2 regions of the Psychrobacillus sp. FSL K6-4615 genome follow, and region 2 is predicted to be linked to the other one. Evidence: riboswitches for the same ligand, from Rfam matches in the RefSeq annotation. Region 2 holds a riboswitch; the other holds the start of a gene.
What was found. Region 2 has a riboswitch for preQ1 ahead of MKX53_RS14615 (QueT transporter family protein). Riboswitches for the same ligand answer to the same signal wherever they lie in the genome.
Positions count from the first base shown of each region.

Region 1: it holds a riboswitch for preQ1, as region 2 does, so the genes downstream of both, queF (preQ(1) synthase) here and MKX53_RS14615 (QueT transporter family protein) in region 2, are expected to answer to the same signal.

Region 1 covers NZ_JBBOYQ010000001.1:280,399-288,236, reverse strand. The annotation lists gene MKX53_RS01435 (GHKL domain-containing protein) at 1-609, opposite strand, end outside; gene MKX53_RS01430 (purine-nucleoside phosphorylase) at 805-1,623, shown strand; gene MKX53_RS01425 (hypothetical protein) at 1,946-2,569, opposite strand; gene MKX53_RS01420 (TcaA NTF2-like domain-containing protein) at 2,661-2,858, opposite strand; gene MKX53_RS01415 (VUT family protein) at 2,940-3,479, opposite strand; gene queC (7-cyano-7-deazaguanine synthase QueC) at 3,476-4,147, opposite strand; gene queF (preQ(1) synthase) at 4,289-4,789, opposite strand; PreQ1 riboswitch class I at 4,919-4,965, opposite strand; gene MKX53_RS01400 ((deoxy)nucleoside triphosphate pyrophosphohydrolase) at 5,583-5,981, shown strand; gene MKX53_RS01395 (DEAD/DEAH box helicase) at 6,015-7,838, shown strand, end outside.
Region 2 covers NZ_JBBOYQ010000001.1:2,903,928-2,911,765, reverse strand. The annotation lists gene MKX53_RS14630 (ABC transporter ATP-binding protein) at 177-1,139, shown strand; gene MKX53_RS14625 (ABC transporter permease) at 1,197-1,784, shown strand; gene MKX53_RS14620 (glycine betaine ABC transporter substrate-binding protein) at 1,789-2,682, shown strand; gene MKX53_RS14615 (QueT transporter family protein) at 2,724-3,206, opposite strand; PreQ1 riboswitch class I at 3,214-3,258, opposite strand; gene MKX53_RS14610 (MBL fold metallo-hydrolase) at 3,373-4,575, shown strand; gene MKX53_RS14605 (DUF3006 domain-containing protein) at 4,562-4,807, shown strand; gene MKX53_RS14600 (hypothetical protein) at 5,035-5,244, opposite strand; gene MKX53_RS14595 (hypothetical protein) at 5,321-5,500, opposite strand; gene MKX53_RS14590 (hypothetical protein) at 5,651-6,109, opposite strand; gene MKX53_RS14585 (IS110 family transposase) at 6,480-7,703, shown strand.

The sequences.
Region 1 (7,838 bases), 2.6 Mb from region 2:
AAAGAGTCCGTTGAATATTAAGGCTAGTATATTCCTTTCTAGTGCAGCACCTTTAATCTGGTTAATGGTATCTGCACTAGTATCGATACCTAAATACCCCAGTATCTTTCCTTCTTCGTTCTTAATAGGGGCACCAACAGATAAATAATCTCCATAACCTGGATCCTTCAGCACACTGGTTATATAAGTTTGTCCTTCATAAGCTTTTTTAACTTGCTCTTTTGGTACCGTACATGCATAACCAATCGGATAATCATCTAAGCTCTCAATCTCACCAGAATGACCTAATATCATTGTTTTAGAAACCTTAGGATTATCGACCTCTAATGTGTAAACATATAAGGAGCCCAACTTTTCTCGAGCATCACTTAAATAGATTTGAATTTCTCGAAAGTGTTCATTTTTCTCTGGCTTATCCAAAAATTTCTGATACGTTTCTACATCTATTGAGGAAGCTATGGATTTGGCAGCCTCTAAACTTTGGTTTGCAACTGATTCTTCGATTGTATGTTTCATCCTCACATATGAGGTATACACATTTAAAGCAGAAAAAAAGAGTAATAATACAACAGACAAGAAGAAAATTACTTTTACTTTATGACTTTTCATATATTTAGTACTTCCTTAGTTTATTTCTATTAAAAACAAGATTATTCGACAAATATATTGTAAATAATGTAATTATACTATAAATCACCAACAATAACCTTGAATGTACACATATCCCATTTTTGCATTACCACTTTTAGAGTGTATACTACATTTGTATTGTTTTTTTAAGCACCATTTCAAGGAGGAATTATGATGCACAACATGGAAAACATTTTAGAAACTAGAGATTATATTAGGAGTAAGACAGATCATCGTCCTGTAATCGGAATGATCCTTGGCTCAGGCTTAGGTTCGCTTGCCGATGAAATTAAGAACCCCACCAAAATTCCATATAGCGAAATCCCCCATTTTGCGAAATCTGAAGCAATTGGACATGCGAACGAACTAGTTATCGGAGAATTAAACGGAAAAATAGTTGCTGCTATGAAAGGACGCTTTCACTACTATGAAGGCTACACGTTAGATGAAGTAACCTTCCCAGTACGTGTTATGAAAGCACTTGGTATAGAAAAAGTAATTATTACCAATGCATGTGGTGCAGTAAATACTAGCTTTAACCCAGGTGACTTAATGTTAATTACAGACCACATTAACTTAGTAGGGGCCAATCCTTTAATGGGACCAAACAATGACGAATTAGGCACCCGTTTCCCGGATTTATCAGAAGTATATAACAAAGAGCTACGTAGTATTGCAGCTAAAGTAGCAAATGATCAAAATATTCATTTGCAAGAAGGTGTATATGCTTGGTGGAGTGGACCAACTTATGAAACTCCTGCAGAAATTCGTATGTTCCGTACTCTAGGAGCTGACGCAGCTGGTATGTCTACCGTTCCAGAAGCAATTGTAGCTACTCACAGCAGTATGAAAGTACTTGGTATTTCTTGCATTACGAATATGGCAAGTGGAATATTAGATCAGCCACTAAATCATGAGGAAGTAATTGACGTTGCTGGAAAAGTAAGAGTTAAATTCGTTGGATTAGTTAAAGGAATTTTGGAAGAGCTTTAAGTTAGAAAGATTAAACTCAATTTAATACAAAAAGAGTGGTCTCGAAGGACCACTCTTTTTGTGCTGTCATAGCTGCTCGGAGGGGAAGAAAGGAAGTTTCAAATCCTACGGCACCTGTTATCCGAGATTTTATAGATTTTTTATCGCTAAATATTGAGCGTTAGAATATAAGAGCGTTGATGGTTAACCTTTTAGCTTTAAGGGTTGAGCTTTAAGCTTTATAGCTTTCGTGAATACTATAGTTGGGAGCAGGGATTTACCCAGACCCTGCAAACGGGGAAGCTTTCTTCTTTTTCGCTATAACAGCAAATTCTAAGTTTACTTATTGTTTAATAGTGATTAGTGTGCGAGCATTAATTTCACTTAGCGCTACATCTACGTCATCTTCAAAGGATTCAATATCTAAAGCCATCTTAGTGGTGATTTCTTTTATGTGGATCGGGTCAATTAGTTTTGTTTCCTCAGATTCCCAAAACAACTTTTTGTAGCCTTCCACCGCTGTTAAATCTGTTTTACCATCTTTAGAAATCATATTATTTAACTGTGTGTCTAATCGATCTTGGGCAAGTTCATTATTCACTTCTACTTTTTCCTGAGACTGAGCATAATCGTTATTCATCTTACGAAGGAGATTTTTTTCAATTTCAATAAAGTTTTTACGCTCAATTGCATCAGCCACCGTCATTTTGACTCCGGAAACCTCTACTAAAGTTGTAGCGTTAGATTCTACAATGGATTTTTTGATTTGTTTTCTGCGATCCATCAAATCTTTTATGGATTGTATACTTTCTTTCGCTTCCTTTTCAAACTCCTCAACAGTCTTAAATCCACGAATATTCTCTTTCGGTTTTTTAGAGGCTGCGAAAGTTGTCTCATTAATCTTTTTTAAAATACGCGCATCCAATGTTTTTAACTCACGTAAAGCTTTTGTTATAGAAATCTCCATCGGCATTTCTCTCCTCAGTTGTCAATTATGGTAATTATTAGTCTACTGGAGATTACTAGGGTATTCAAGTAATTACCTTGTTACAACCATATCATTTGTAAATGTCTATATTCGTAATTTGATAATAACCCGAACTATTGATTACTACCGTGTATACTTTATTCCGATTGTAATACGTGTATTCATCAGCCGCATTTATAAAATCAAATTCCTCGTTAGTAGAAACTAGTGCATAATCATCATACATCTCTACACCAGTAACAGTATTATTAGTGAAGTCAAAGGTCATCCTCTACATAATCTGTAAAATCATAAATAGCCTTCCAAGTCTATTGGAAGGCTAAATTATAATATTTTAATTTTTATATAATCATTCAGAAAGAAGACGTTTTTCCTTCATTACATAAACCCGACTCAAAATAAGCGCTCCGATTGTCTGAATAACGGTTTTCACGATAATTTGCCCTACAATAGCGGCTGGCACGGCTTCCCATGGAAGAATATTTGCTCCCAGAGGACTCAAGCCTATTATGACAAAAATGACTGAATCCAGGAATCCACCAACAATCCCACTATAAAATACACGCCAAGCCATTGGTAGTTTCAATCTTGTATATATCTCTGTATCTGCTGTTTCAGCAACAACAAATGAAATTGCCGATGCAAATACAATTAATAATGTATCTCCCAACATAAATGACACTAATGCTGATAATGCTAAAGCTATGAAAATGAATAAGTACGTCTTTGCTCTACCATATTTGTTTTGTACAAGATCTCTAAAAATGAAGGTAGCACCCACGAACAATGTTCCCATAGGGACGATAAACATCCCGAACTGTAAAGGTGCAAAAGCTGCTGTTACGACATTAGCAATCACAATCGATACTAAATAAAATAAAATTCTCATAATGTTACTCCTTCAATAGATTTAGAAGTTAAATAATCTTCTAATCCTTTATTTCTCAGCTTACATGCTGGGCATTCCCCACAGCCTTCTGCTATTACACCGTTATAACAAGTCAACGTTTTCTCTCGAACGAATTCGAGCGCTCCAAGCTGATCTGCAAGTTCCCATGTTTGCGCCTTGTTCAACCACATGAGTGGAGTATCGATCACAAAAGTAGTATCCATAGAAAGATTTAATGTGACGTTTAGGGACTTCACGAAAATATCACGACAATCCGGATAGCCACTAAAATCAGTTTCACACACGCCAGTTACGATATGCTTTGCACCTACCTGGCTCGCTAAGACCCCAGCAAAAGATAAAAAGAGCAGATTTCGACCAGGTACAAAAGTCGACGGCAATCCCCCATCTTCCCCGTCCTCTACCTTTATGTCATCTCGTGTCAAAGCATTCGGTGCCAACTGATTTAAAAGCGACATATCCAGAATGTGATGCTTTACACCAAGCTCCTTAGCTATTTCCTTTGCACATTCGATTTCAAGACTATGCCTTTGTCCATAATCAAAAGTCACTGCCTCAATCTCTTTAAAACGTTCTTTTGCCCAAAACAGACAGGTCGTGCTATCCTGTCCTCCACTAAACACAATAATTGCCTTTTCCTGCTTCACCCGTTTAAACTCCCTTATATCACAAAACAGCACCATAAGGAAGAATGCTGTCATCTTCTGAATTTTTTAGATTGTCTATCTCTAGCGCCTAGCCCCTAGTTTAAGGATTTTAGCACTTCTGCCTTACATATGATTATTCCATTAACGATTATCAATTTTCTCTGGATATAAATCATGGTTCATCAAACGAAAATCTGCTATTTCTACATATTTCGTTCCAGGTCTTCCATAATTACACCAAGGATCAATAGAAATACCTCCACGTGGAGTGAATTTACCCCATACTTCGATATATCTTGGATCTAGCAATTCGATTAAATCGTTCATGATGATGTTCACACAGTCCTCATGGAAATCCCCGTGATTCCTGAAACTAAATAAATATAATTTTAACGATTTACTTTCTACAATTTTTTTATCCGGTATATACGAGATGTACATCGTTGCAAAATCCGGCTGATTGGTAATTGGGCACAAACTTGTGAATTCTGGGCAGTTAAACTTCACAAAATAATCCCGAGTAGAATGTAAATTATCTACCGACTCCAATACCTCAGGTGCATAATCAAATGAATATTTTGTACCTTGGTTCCCTAACAGTGTTAAATCCTTCAAACCTTCATCATGAGTTCTTCCAGACATAATAAAAAAACCTCCTATAAAAAATGTTTCCCAACACTTCAAAAGAGGCTTCACAGACCAATCTATACAAACAAAAGGATAAAAACAAAAAAGCCACGTCCAAATTATATGGACATGGCGAATAGTCATGTATCCATAGTTTTTTATAGAGGGTATAAGCTATGAACCTCTCCCGGTCAAGTACGGGTATGCAATCATAATATAGAATATTGACCAAGACGTCAAATAGGCATTCTAGTCAAATGAATTTCCAAATCTCCATTTAAGAGATTCAAAACTTTTTTATAATATCATGCATAAATTTGAACTAGATTGCCTATATTGATAATAGAATACGAGATTAAAGGAGGAATAGAGATGAAACATCCATTAAGCTTACCCGAACAATTACCCGAAACAACAGAAGAGCTATTAAAGCTTATATTACAAACTATCTTAGCCTAGGAGAGATTTAGATTATCAAAGAGACTCAGAAACATAGAAAAGTAGATACCTCTACTATGTGGAGTATCTACTTTTTGTTATACGTACTCCCTACCCCGGCTTATCCAATAAGTTCCTCATTGCCTTCACTGTATATCTCTCCGTACTATATCTACTTAACATTTTCTCCAATCAGCTTTAAATACCACCCCATTCATTTCATAAATGTTCCCCCTCTATTAATACCCATATAGAAACCACAGTTAGATATATAACAATCAGTAAATTCCAATCATTTAAAGTTTCTTGCTGATCATTACTTTAAAATCAGCTATGATATAGGTATAAACTGAAATTAGGGTGATACATAATGAAAAAATTAGTCCATGTAGTTGGGGCAGTTATTGAAAATGAGAAAAGCGAAATATTTTGTGCGTTAAGAAGTCCCATTATGTCACTTCCCGATCTTTGGGAGTTCCCGGGTGGTAAAATTGAAGCTGAAGAAACACCCGAGCAGGCTTTACAACGAGAAATTACAGAGGAATTTAATTGTACAATTGTGGTTGGTCAAAAAGTAGAAGATACGACTTATGAATATGAAAAATTTATCGTCAGACTCGAAACTTATAAAGCGAAATTATTAAATGGTACTCCAATTGCAACGGAGCATGCCGACACAAGATGGGTTACTCGGGAAAATTTACATACACTGAACTTTGCTGCTGCTGATATTCCAGCAGTTGAAAAAATAGCGAATGAAAGTATGTAATTTGGAAAATTTGAATGAAAAGAAGTGGTCAAGTTGGATCAACTAATTCGCAAAATGAAAAATTCCTTACATAAAGGCTTTATTGATAAAAGTAATCCCGTTTCAGGACAGTTTAAGCCTAAGCTGCTATCAAATAAAGCACATGAAAATGTTTTATCCACACTTCTTCAAGAGATGAAAACGTGCCAAACCTTCACTTTTTCCGTAGCTTTTATTACTGAGGGTGGTTTAGCAACTTTAAAAACTATGCTATTAGACTTGCAGCTAAAAGGGATCAAAGGCCGCATTATGACATCTACTTTTTTAAATTTCAATCAACCTAAAATGTTTAAAGAATTATTAAAACTAGACAATGTCGAAGTCCGTCTGACTGGCGTGAAAGGCTTCCACTCTAAAGGTTATATATTCGAACATAAAGACTATTATTCTTTAATAGTAGGAAGCTCAAATCTAACGGATAGCGCTTTAAAAGCTAACTATGAATGGAATATCTATTTAACTTCTTTGGAAGATGGAGAAATCATCCACCACTTTAAAAATCAGTTTGAAGAAGCATGGAATGAAGCCATCCCTCTAACTGTAGATTGGATTAACAGCTACAATCTGAATTATGAACAACAGCCCTTCGTTAATCAGGCAACCTCCAACGTATTTGAAGTGAACGCAGAATATCTCACAAACCAATTGGCCGATAGTCTTGCTATTCAACCAAATAAAATGCAAAATGATGCGCTGAAACAATTAAAAACTCTTCGTGAAACCGGTGCTAAAAAAGGATTAATTATCTCAGCGACTGGGACAGGAAAAACATATCTATCTGCTTTTGATGTTCGTCACTTTGCCCCTAAAAAGATGCTCTTCGTTGTTCATAGAGAACAAATTTTAAAGAAGGCACTTCAAGACTACCGAAAAATATTAGGGGGTCATGAAGATGATTTCGGAATACTTTCAGGTAATTCAAAAGATACAAGCGCAAAATACTTATTTGCAACAGTTCAAACACTCTCTTCAGAACGGCATTTACAGCAGTTCGAAAAAGATGAATTCGACTATATACTAATAGACGAAGTACATCGTGCGGGTGCAGATTCCTACCTGAATATTATTAATTATTTTGAGCCTAATTTCTTACTTGGAATGACAGCGACTCCTGAACGTACGGACAGCTTTAACATCTTTGAGCTCTTTGATTACAATATAGCTTATGAAATTCGGCTACAGGCCGCTCTTGAAGAGGAAATGCTTTGTCCATTTCATTACTTTGGTGTGATAGATTATGAGAGGAATGGAGAAATAATTGATGACACATCTACCTTGCAACAACTTGTATCGCAAGAGCGTGTTCATCATATTCTCGAAAAAGTTAACTACTATGGCTATTCAGGAAAGCGGGTACGAGGATTAATTTTCTGTAGCTCTAAGCAAGAATCACATGCCCTTTCAGAAGTGTTAAATGCCCAAGGCTTAAAAACTATTGCCCTTACAGGTGATAATTCACAACCTGAAAGAGAAGATGCAATTCGTAAATTAGAACAATACCAACTAGATTATATTTTAACCGTAGATATCTTTAATGAGGGTATTGATATTCCGTTTTTAAACCAAATCATCATGCTACGCCAAACACAGTCAAGTATAATTTTTATTCAACAACTGGGACGTGGACTACGCAAGCATAATGAAAAAGAGTATGTAACTATTATTGATTTCATCGGCAACTATAAAAATAACTATTTAATCCCTATTGCTCTTTCAGGTGACCAATCCATGAATAAGGATAATGTCCGCCGTAGAACGGTTAATACTGACTATATCCAAGGTGTTTCAACAATAAACTTTGAAGAGATTGCTAAGAAA
Region 2 (7,838 bases):
ATTCAGTTTAACAGTGAGTAAAAACTTACTTATAAAGCTATCTGAACTATGTAGTAGATTCATTAAAACAGATTTCAAATAAAAGTCATAAATAGAGCAATCGAATGCTTTATCTTAAACTTTTCAGGGTATACATAGAGGTTAGTAAATATAGTATAGATAAGGGGGCATACAATTTGATTCGTTTCGAGAATATTACGAAGGTGTTTCCAGACGGAACGAAAGCTTTGCAAGGGGTCTCTTTAACAATTCCAAAGGAGCAATTAGTGGTCATCATAGGACCGAGTGGTTGTGGTAAAACAACCCTTTTAAAACTTATTAATCGTTTAGAAACTCCTACGACTGGAGAAATTTACGTAGGCGACAAGGCAATTTCTGCTATCGATCCTGTTGAACTAAGGAAAACAATTGGATATGTAATTCAGCGCATTGGCTTATTTCCTCATATGACTATTGAAAAAAATGCTGCACTAGTCCCAAACTTGAAGGGCTGGCCAAAGGAAAAAACGGCAACCCGTATTTTCGAATTAATGAATATGGTAGGACTTAAACCCGAACAGTTTTTACGAAAATACCCACTTGAGTTAAGTGGTGGTCAGCAACAACGAATTGGTGTTGTGCGTGCACTAGCTGCGAATCCAGATATTATATTAATGGATGAACCATTTAGTGCGCTGGATCCGATTAGCCGGGAACAATTGCAAAATGAGATAAAGTATTTACAAGAAAAGATAAAGAAAACAATTGTCTTTGTTACACATGATATTGATGAAGCACTGAAAATTGCAGATATGGTTATAGTCATGAAAGATGGCATGATTGAGCAGATTGGGACACCTACAGAGTTAATAGAAAACCCTATTAATGATTTTGTGAAAAACTATATCGGAATCGAAAGAATTAATCGGAAAAAATCTGTTGGAAAAAGGGAGCTAAAGGACTTTTCCTCCTTTTTTGACGGCGAATGGGAAGCTCCATATATAGAGGTCGATGCAGCTATGTTAATAGAAGAGGCTATTGCCTTACTAGAAAACGGAACTACACATGGCCTTCTAGTGAAGGGTAACAACAAGGTGCTGGGCTTTGTAAATCAATCTATCCTACTTCGTGCAATATTAGCGAAGGAAGAGGTGGTATAAGTGAGTACCTTTATAGAGACGGTTCAAAGTCGTTCAGATTTAATACAAGAGGCGTTTATGCAGCATATTTACTTATCATTTGTAGCTTTAGCCGTTGGTATTGCCATTGCCTTACCTTTAGGAATATTAGTTGCAAGGTATCGTAGAATAGCAGAGCCAGTTATAGGAATCACCGCGATCTTTCAGACAATACCTAGCTTAGCGCTTTTTGGCTTCCTCGTTCCATTAATAGGAATTGGTGCTAAAACAGCTTTAATAGCCTTAATAATTTATGCACTTTTACCTATTTTACGTAATACATATACCGGGATTTCAAATATCGACGAATCTATGATTGAAGCTGGAAGAGGAATGGGCATGACGAAAGGTCAGTTGCTCTGGCAAATTGAATTTCCGCTTGCTTTGCCATTTATAATGGCGGGTATTCGAACGGCTACAGTTCTAACTGTAGGTATTGCTACCTTGGCAACATTTGTTGGAGCAGGTGGGTTGGGAGACGTAATTTACCGTGGATTGCAATCATACAATAATTCGCTCGTATTAGCAGGGGCATTACCAGTTGCATTACTAGCAATTCTGTTTGATCTGCTATTGAAATGGATTGAGAAAAAAGCTACACCAAAAGGAATGAAAACTGGAGGATGAAGAGATGAAAAAGATCATAGGATTAGTAGGAATTGCAGGAGTGATGCTTTTAAGTGCTTGTTCGAATTCAGATGAAGCATTAGTAATTAGTGGGAAGCCGTGGACGGAACAATTTATACTCCCACAAATTTTAGGCCAATATATTGAGGAAAAAACAGATATTGATGTGGAATATAAGGAAGGTCTAGGAGAAGTAGCAATTATGACTCCCGCTTTGGAAAAAGGTGATATTGATCTTTATGTTGAGTACACTGGCACAGGCTTAAAGGATGTTTTAAAAGAAGAATCTGAAGTAGGAGAAAGCTCAGATAGTGTATTAGAAAAAGTAAGGAAAGGCTATGAGGAAAAGTTTGAGGCTACTTGGTTAAGTCCACTTGGATTTGAAAATACGTATACACTAGCTTATACAAAAGATAATGAGTACAATGCAGAAACTTACTCAGAATTGGTAGAAGCTTCTAAAACTGGTGGTATGGTATTTGGGGCCCCTCATGCATTTTATGAAAGAAAAGGAGACGGCTTTGATGATTTAATAAATACATATCCATTTGTATTTTCTGAAACGCAAAGTCTAGATCCTAATGTTATGTATGAAGCATTGAAAAACGGAGACGTCGATGTTATACCTGCCTTTACGACTGATGGACGTATCGAACGATTTGACTTGCAAACGACAACGGATGATTTGGGATTCTTCCCTAAATATGATGCAGCTCCAGTCGTACGTATGGATGCTTTAGAAAAGTTTCCAGAGCTTGAGGATGTACTAAACGAGTTAGCGGGTAAAATATCCGAAGAGGATATGTTGAAGATGAATGCGAGAGTTGACATTGATGGAGATAAACCCGAAGATGTAGCCCACGACTTTTTAGTGGAAAAAGGATTAATAGAAAAATAAAAAACACCCGGTTCTAGTTTTCTAGAATCGGGTGAAGTTATTTAGATTAGCGTCTTAAAATTCAATCGTTTATCTAAAGCGATAATAATTGGGATACCGACAGCTAATACGGTGAACTCACCAGCTGCAACGGTTAACCATGTATAGAAGAATGGGAAATCTAGCGCAAGCATTAGTTCAAATGCGATAATACACATGGTAAATGTAAAGAGCACTGTATTAATAACCATGCGTGCTATGTTTCCTTTTACATATTTAGTCGCCAAAATCGTTAGCGATAACGTAATGATGGAATGTGCTACTCCAAATGTTAGGTCATAAGCGGCCATTGGAGAGAACATATTTGTTATAAATACTCCTAATACAATACCAAAAAAGTATTTTTTATTAAATACGATTAAGTGATTGAACATCTCCGCAATACGAAACTGTACTGCACCAAATGCAAAAGGAGCCACTAGTAGAGATACCGCGACATAAAGAGCGGCAATAACACCAGTTACTGCTATAGTCTTTGTTTTCATTATTCATTTCTCCTTAGTTTTTTTCCGTGGGAGGTTCTCGAACCACGTTAGTTTTCACAAACAGTTATTCTATGCGAATAGCTATCAACTGTCAAGGGAATCTTTAATATATGAATCTTAGTGTCCTATGGTAGAATCATGCAAAGTACGAAAAGGAAGGTTTTATATGAGAAAGATCACATTTTTAGTAAGTATATGTATAGCTGTTTTGCTAAGTGGCTGTACATTAAATCAGCAACCAGATAAAACAATACAAGCATCACAAGTGCCAGTGGAACCTGGAGACAAAATGAAGGTTCATTTTATAAATGTAGGGCAAGGGGATTCAATATTAGTACAATCGCCAAACGGAAAAAATTTGTTAGTAGATGGGGGGACAAAAGAAGCTGGAAAGGATGTAGTAAATTATCTACGAAAACACGGGGTTGAGAAGCTCGATTATGTTGTGGCAACTCATCCAGATGCCGATCATATCGGAGGCTTACATTCCGTGTTGAATTCTATATCTATAAAAAATTTCGTGGACTCTGGAAAAACACATACTTCTCAAACGTATAAGGAAATGTTACAGCTTATATTAGACAAAAATATACCATTCATCGTGCCAAAAACTGGCGATACGATTCCTCTAGATGAGGAGTTAGATATCTCTGTCATACATATGGGAGACAAATCAGCTGATAATAATGAAGCATCTATAGTATTAAAATTATCTTACGGAGAAACTTCCTTTTTATTGATGGGAGATGCAGATATCAGGGTAGAGAAAGACATACTAGAAGAGACGAATGTTAAAGCAACCGTTTTGAAAGCAGGACATCATGGTTCGGACACTAGTAGCTCGCAAGATTTTATAGAAGCAGTAAATCCAGAGGTTACCATTTTAAGTTATGGAAAAGATAATTCCTATGGTCATCCAAATGCAGAGGTGAAGTCAAGACTGGAGCGGATAAGTTCACAATTATATGCCACAGCAATAGTTGGTAATATAGTAGTGGAAACAGATGGAGTAGATTATAACGTAATAACAAATGGTAATGTTGGGCCAACTGAAATTGCTAATACGGAAGCCATAGGTATTAATATTTCTAGTAAAGACCTTAGAGGCGAAATAGTAGGAATTACCAACTCCGGTGAGTCAGCTGTTAATTTAGAAGAATGGCATTTAGTTTCCGTAGATGGTAATCAAACATTTAAGTTTCCGAACATTAGCTTGCAAGCAGGGAAAACAATATACGTCACAAGTGGACCCAAAGCAAAAGAGGGAGCTGGCTATTTGAAATGGACTACTACGCAAATGTGGAGAAATGATGGGGATGCAGCTATATTATTAAATAACAAAGGAGAGATTGTGAGTGAATTCGAATAAATATACGCTCGATCGTTTTGAAGGAGATTATGCAGTCTTTTTAAAAACTCCAAATGAAACAGAAATCCTTCAAATTCTCTGTTCTGATATAAAAGTTAAACTAAAACAAGGGGACATAGTGAACATTTCATCAATAGAAGATAAGTATGAAATCGAACCTCTTGTGGAAGAAACAACTAATCAGAAGGAAAAGGTTCGTCGATTACTGGAACAGCTAAAAGAAAGAAGCTGACTGGAGTTTGACAATATAATAATTGCCTTGCTGTAGTTTAAGATCAAAGAGTTGCTTCGGCAACTCTTTTTTTGTAGGTTATGTTAAAAGATAAAGGGTGATTTAAAATGTACTTAAAAATGAGTTGGGATATGTATCTCAAGTACATTTTATATTGCTGTCCTTTTTTACTAAAGCACCTGTTAGTTGTATAACACTTACGACTAGCTCCTAATATTTCTGTTCTGCTAAAGTCCCTGTTTTTCCAATAACTTCTTAAAAATCTTTATTATTAATATCCCAGCTATCCCTATTATTCCTCCTACAAGACCAGCTATAATTACAGTAACAATTTCGCCCCAATAAACCTCTTCGTTCTTCCATAAACTTTTTGCAATTAGCACGATTATTATTACAAACATAAATGAGAACCACGATTTAAATTGCCTTTTAGTCACTATTTCCCCCCTTAAGATGGCCTTGTTTAACTAAAGTTAAGGTACATTACTTCACAAACACGGTAAATTTTGCGAGTTATTCTCCACTTTTATGTCTATTATCTCCCATCAAATAGATGTTGGAACTTTCTCCTGGTTTTGCATTTGAATTAATCGGATTCTGATTATTGTTACTAATTTTATTATTTCTTCTGTCAACTAATAAAGCAAAGGTGATAATAACAAAAAGAATAATAAGAACTATTAACCAAATCATATTTATCTCTCCTTTATTTACAGTATATTCGAACTCTTGAAACCTACAATCTTTTTAAAGGATTTTCTTCTTCAACTAACCCGCTTCGTTAATTCAATAAGAAAAAAGCTTTACTCCATCTTGAAGTAAAGCACCCGTTAGTTGAATAAACTAAAACCATCTATCTAATGTCCATCCTTCAGCTAATCTCTGTTTAAGTAAGGTGTCATTCCAAGTTCCCCAAGGTGATAGTTGCTTTTGTTCCTCAGTCATTCTTTCGACTTTTTCTCTGTTCCAAGTATCATAATCAATGAGATGCCAACAAATAAATTCACCATTTACCGTATGTTCACTTCTAAATTTTTTAGGTAATTTAAAATTTTGTGGAATGGGATAACTACCTTTTTTAGTTACTAACTTTTGATTTAATGCAGCTCCTAAAGGGAAATGAATAAGATATAATTCCTTCTCTTTCACTATTTCATCTTCTATAACATAACCCTCCTTAAATAAGCAGGGTAATATACGAATTAACTCTCCAATGGTTTCGTCTTTATGAACATATTGAAATAACCCTATTCCATTTGATGTAACTATCTCAAAAACATCACCAATTTTTAACCGTGTCACTCAAATCATTCCCTAGTGTTTTTCTTTATTTTAACACACGCCTTATTCAACTAAACTGCCGCTTTAGTTCAATTAGAAAAAAGGCTTTACTCCTTCTTGAAGTAAAGCACCCGTTAGCCATCCATGTAGCGCAAAATCAGCGCTACACCACAGAGAATGAAAATGTGAAAACCTGGGTATAGGATACTACGGCTGGGAGAGGAAGGTCGATGAACTATGGTGCCATAGAGCCCATCCGTTAGTCTGACTCCAACGACCACGGTGCATCACAGACTGTCGCTCCCTTACGGGAAGCACTCATGGGAGATTAATCCTACTCTGGTTATTGCACCAGCCTCCAATACTATTTGCCGTAGAAAGGATGATTACCATGGAAGTAATCATTGAACGTGCTTGTGGGATGGATGTCCATAAGGATTCCATTACTGCTTGTATTATTACGCCTAAAAGAAAGGAGATTCAAACGTTTTCCACTAAAACTGTATTTCTATTACAGTTAATTGACTGGATTAAGGAGCATGGTTGTACTCACGTAGCAATGGAAAGTACAGGTGTATTTTGGAAGCCTATTGTTAACTTGCTAGAAGCCGAGAGCATTGAGTTTTTAGTAGTGAACGCTCAACATATGAAGGCAGTACCAGGTCGCAAGACCGATGTAAAGGATGCCGAATGGATTGCCAAACTTCTTCGTCATGGTCTACTTAAAGCAAGTTTTATTCCAGACCGAAATCAGCGGGAATTACGAGAGTTGGTTCGATACCGTCGAAGTATTATTGAAGAGCGTGCGAGACAACATAATCGGATTCAAAAGGTTTTAGAAGGAGCGAATATCAAACTCGGTTCCGTTGTCTCCGACATCATGGGTGTTTCGTCGCTTGATATGCTTCGTGCTATCGCCGATGGCGAAAATGATCCTGAGAAATTAGCCAGCTTTGCCCGCCGATCAATGAAGAAGAAAAAGAGTGAACTAGAACTAGCTCTTCGAGGGTATATCAATCCACATCAACGTCTCATGTTAAGAACCATTCTGGTCCATATAGAATTTCTAACTGAGCAGATTGAGCTATTAAACGAAGAGGTGGCTACTAGGTTATCCTCCCATCAAGAAGATATAGAACGATTGGATTCCATTCCTGGCATCGCCACTCGAATGGCTGAACAAATCTTAGCCGAAGTCGGTACAGATGTGGAGAAGCAATTTCCCAGTTCAGCGCACTTATGTTCCTGGGCAGGATTAGTACCTGGACATAATGAAAGTGCGGGCAAGAGGAAATCAACCAACATGAAAAAAGGAAACAAGTACTTGAAATCGGCGTTAATTGAAGCAGCGCATTCTGTTAGAGGATCCAAAACCTACTTGGGAGCCTTGTATAGGCGTACTGCATCAAGAAAGGGTAAAAAGCGTGCAGGTATATCAGTGGCCCATGCCATTTTAAGAATCAGCTATTATCTCCTAACTCGCAAAGAAATGTACGTAGACTTAGGGGAAGATTATTTTGACAAACAAAAAGAACAATCGATTGTACGATATTCTGTTCGAAGACTTGAAAACTTAGGTTACAACGTGACAATCACTGAACCAAATGCCTCCTAGTTCAACCCACAATTTAATTCACATTTAGGCGCCGCACTTTTTTAAAAAATTATTGAGCTGCGTCAGATTTCGTATTGCCTTTTTCTCTAAATCGAAGATTTAAATTTTCATGGGAGTTGAATAACCGTTTATGTT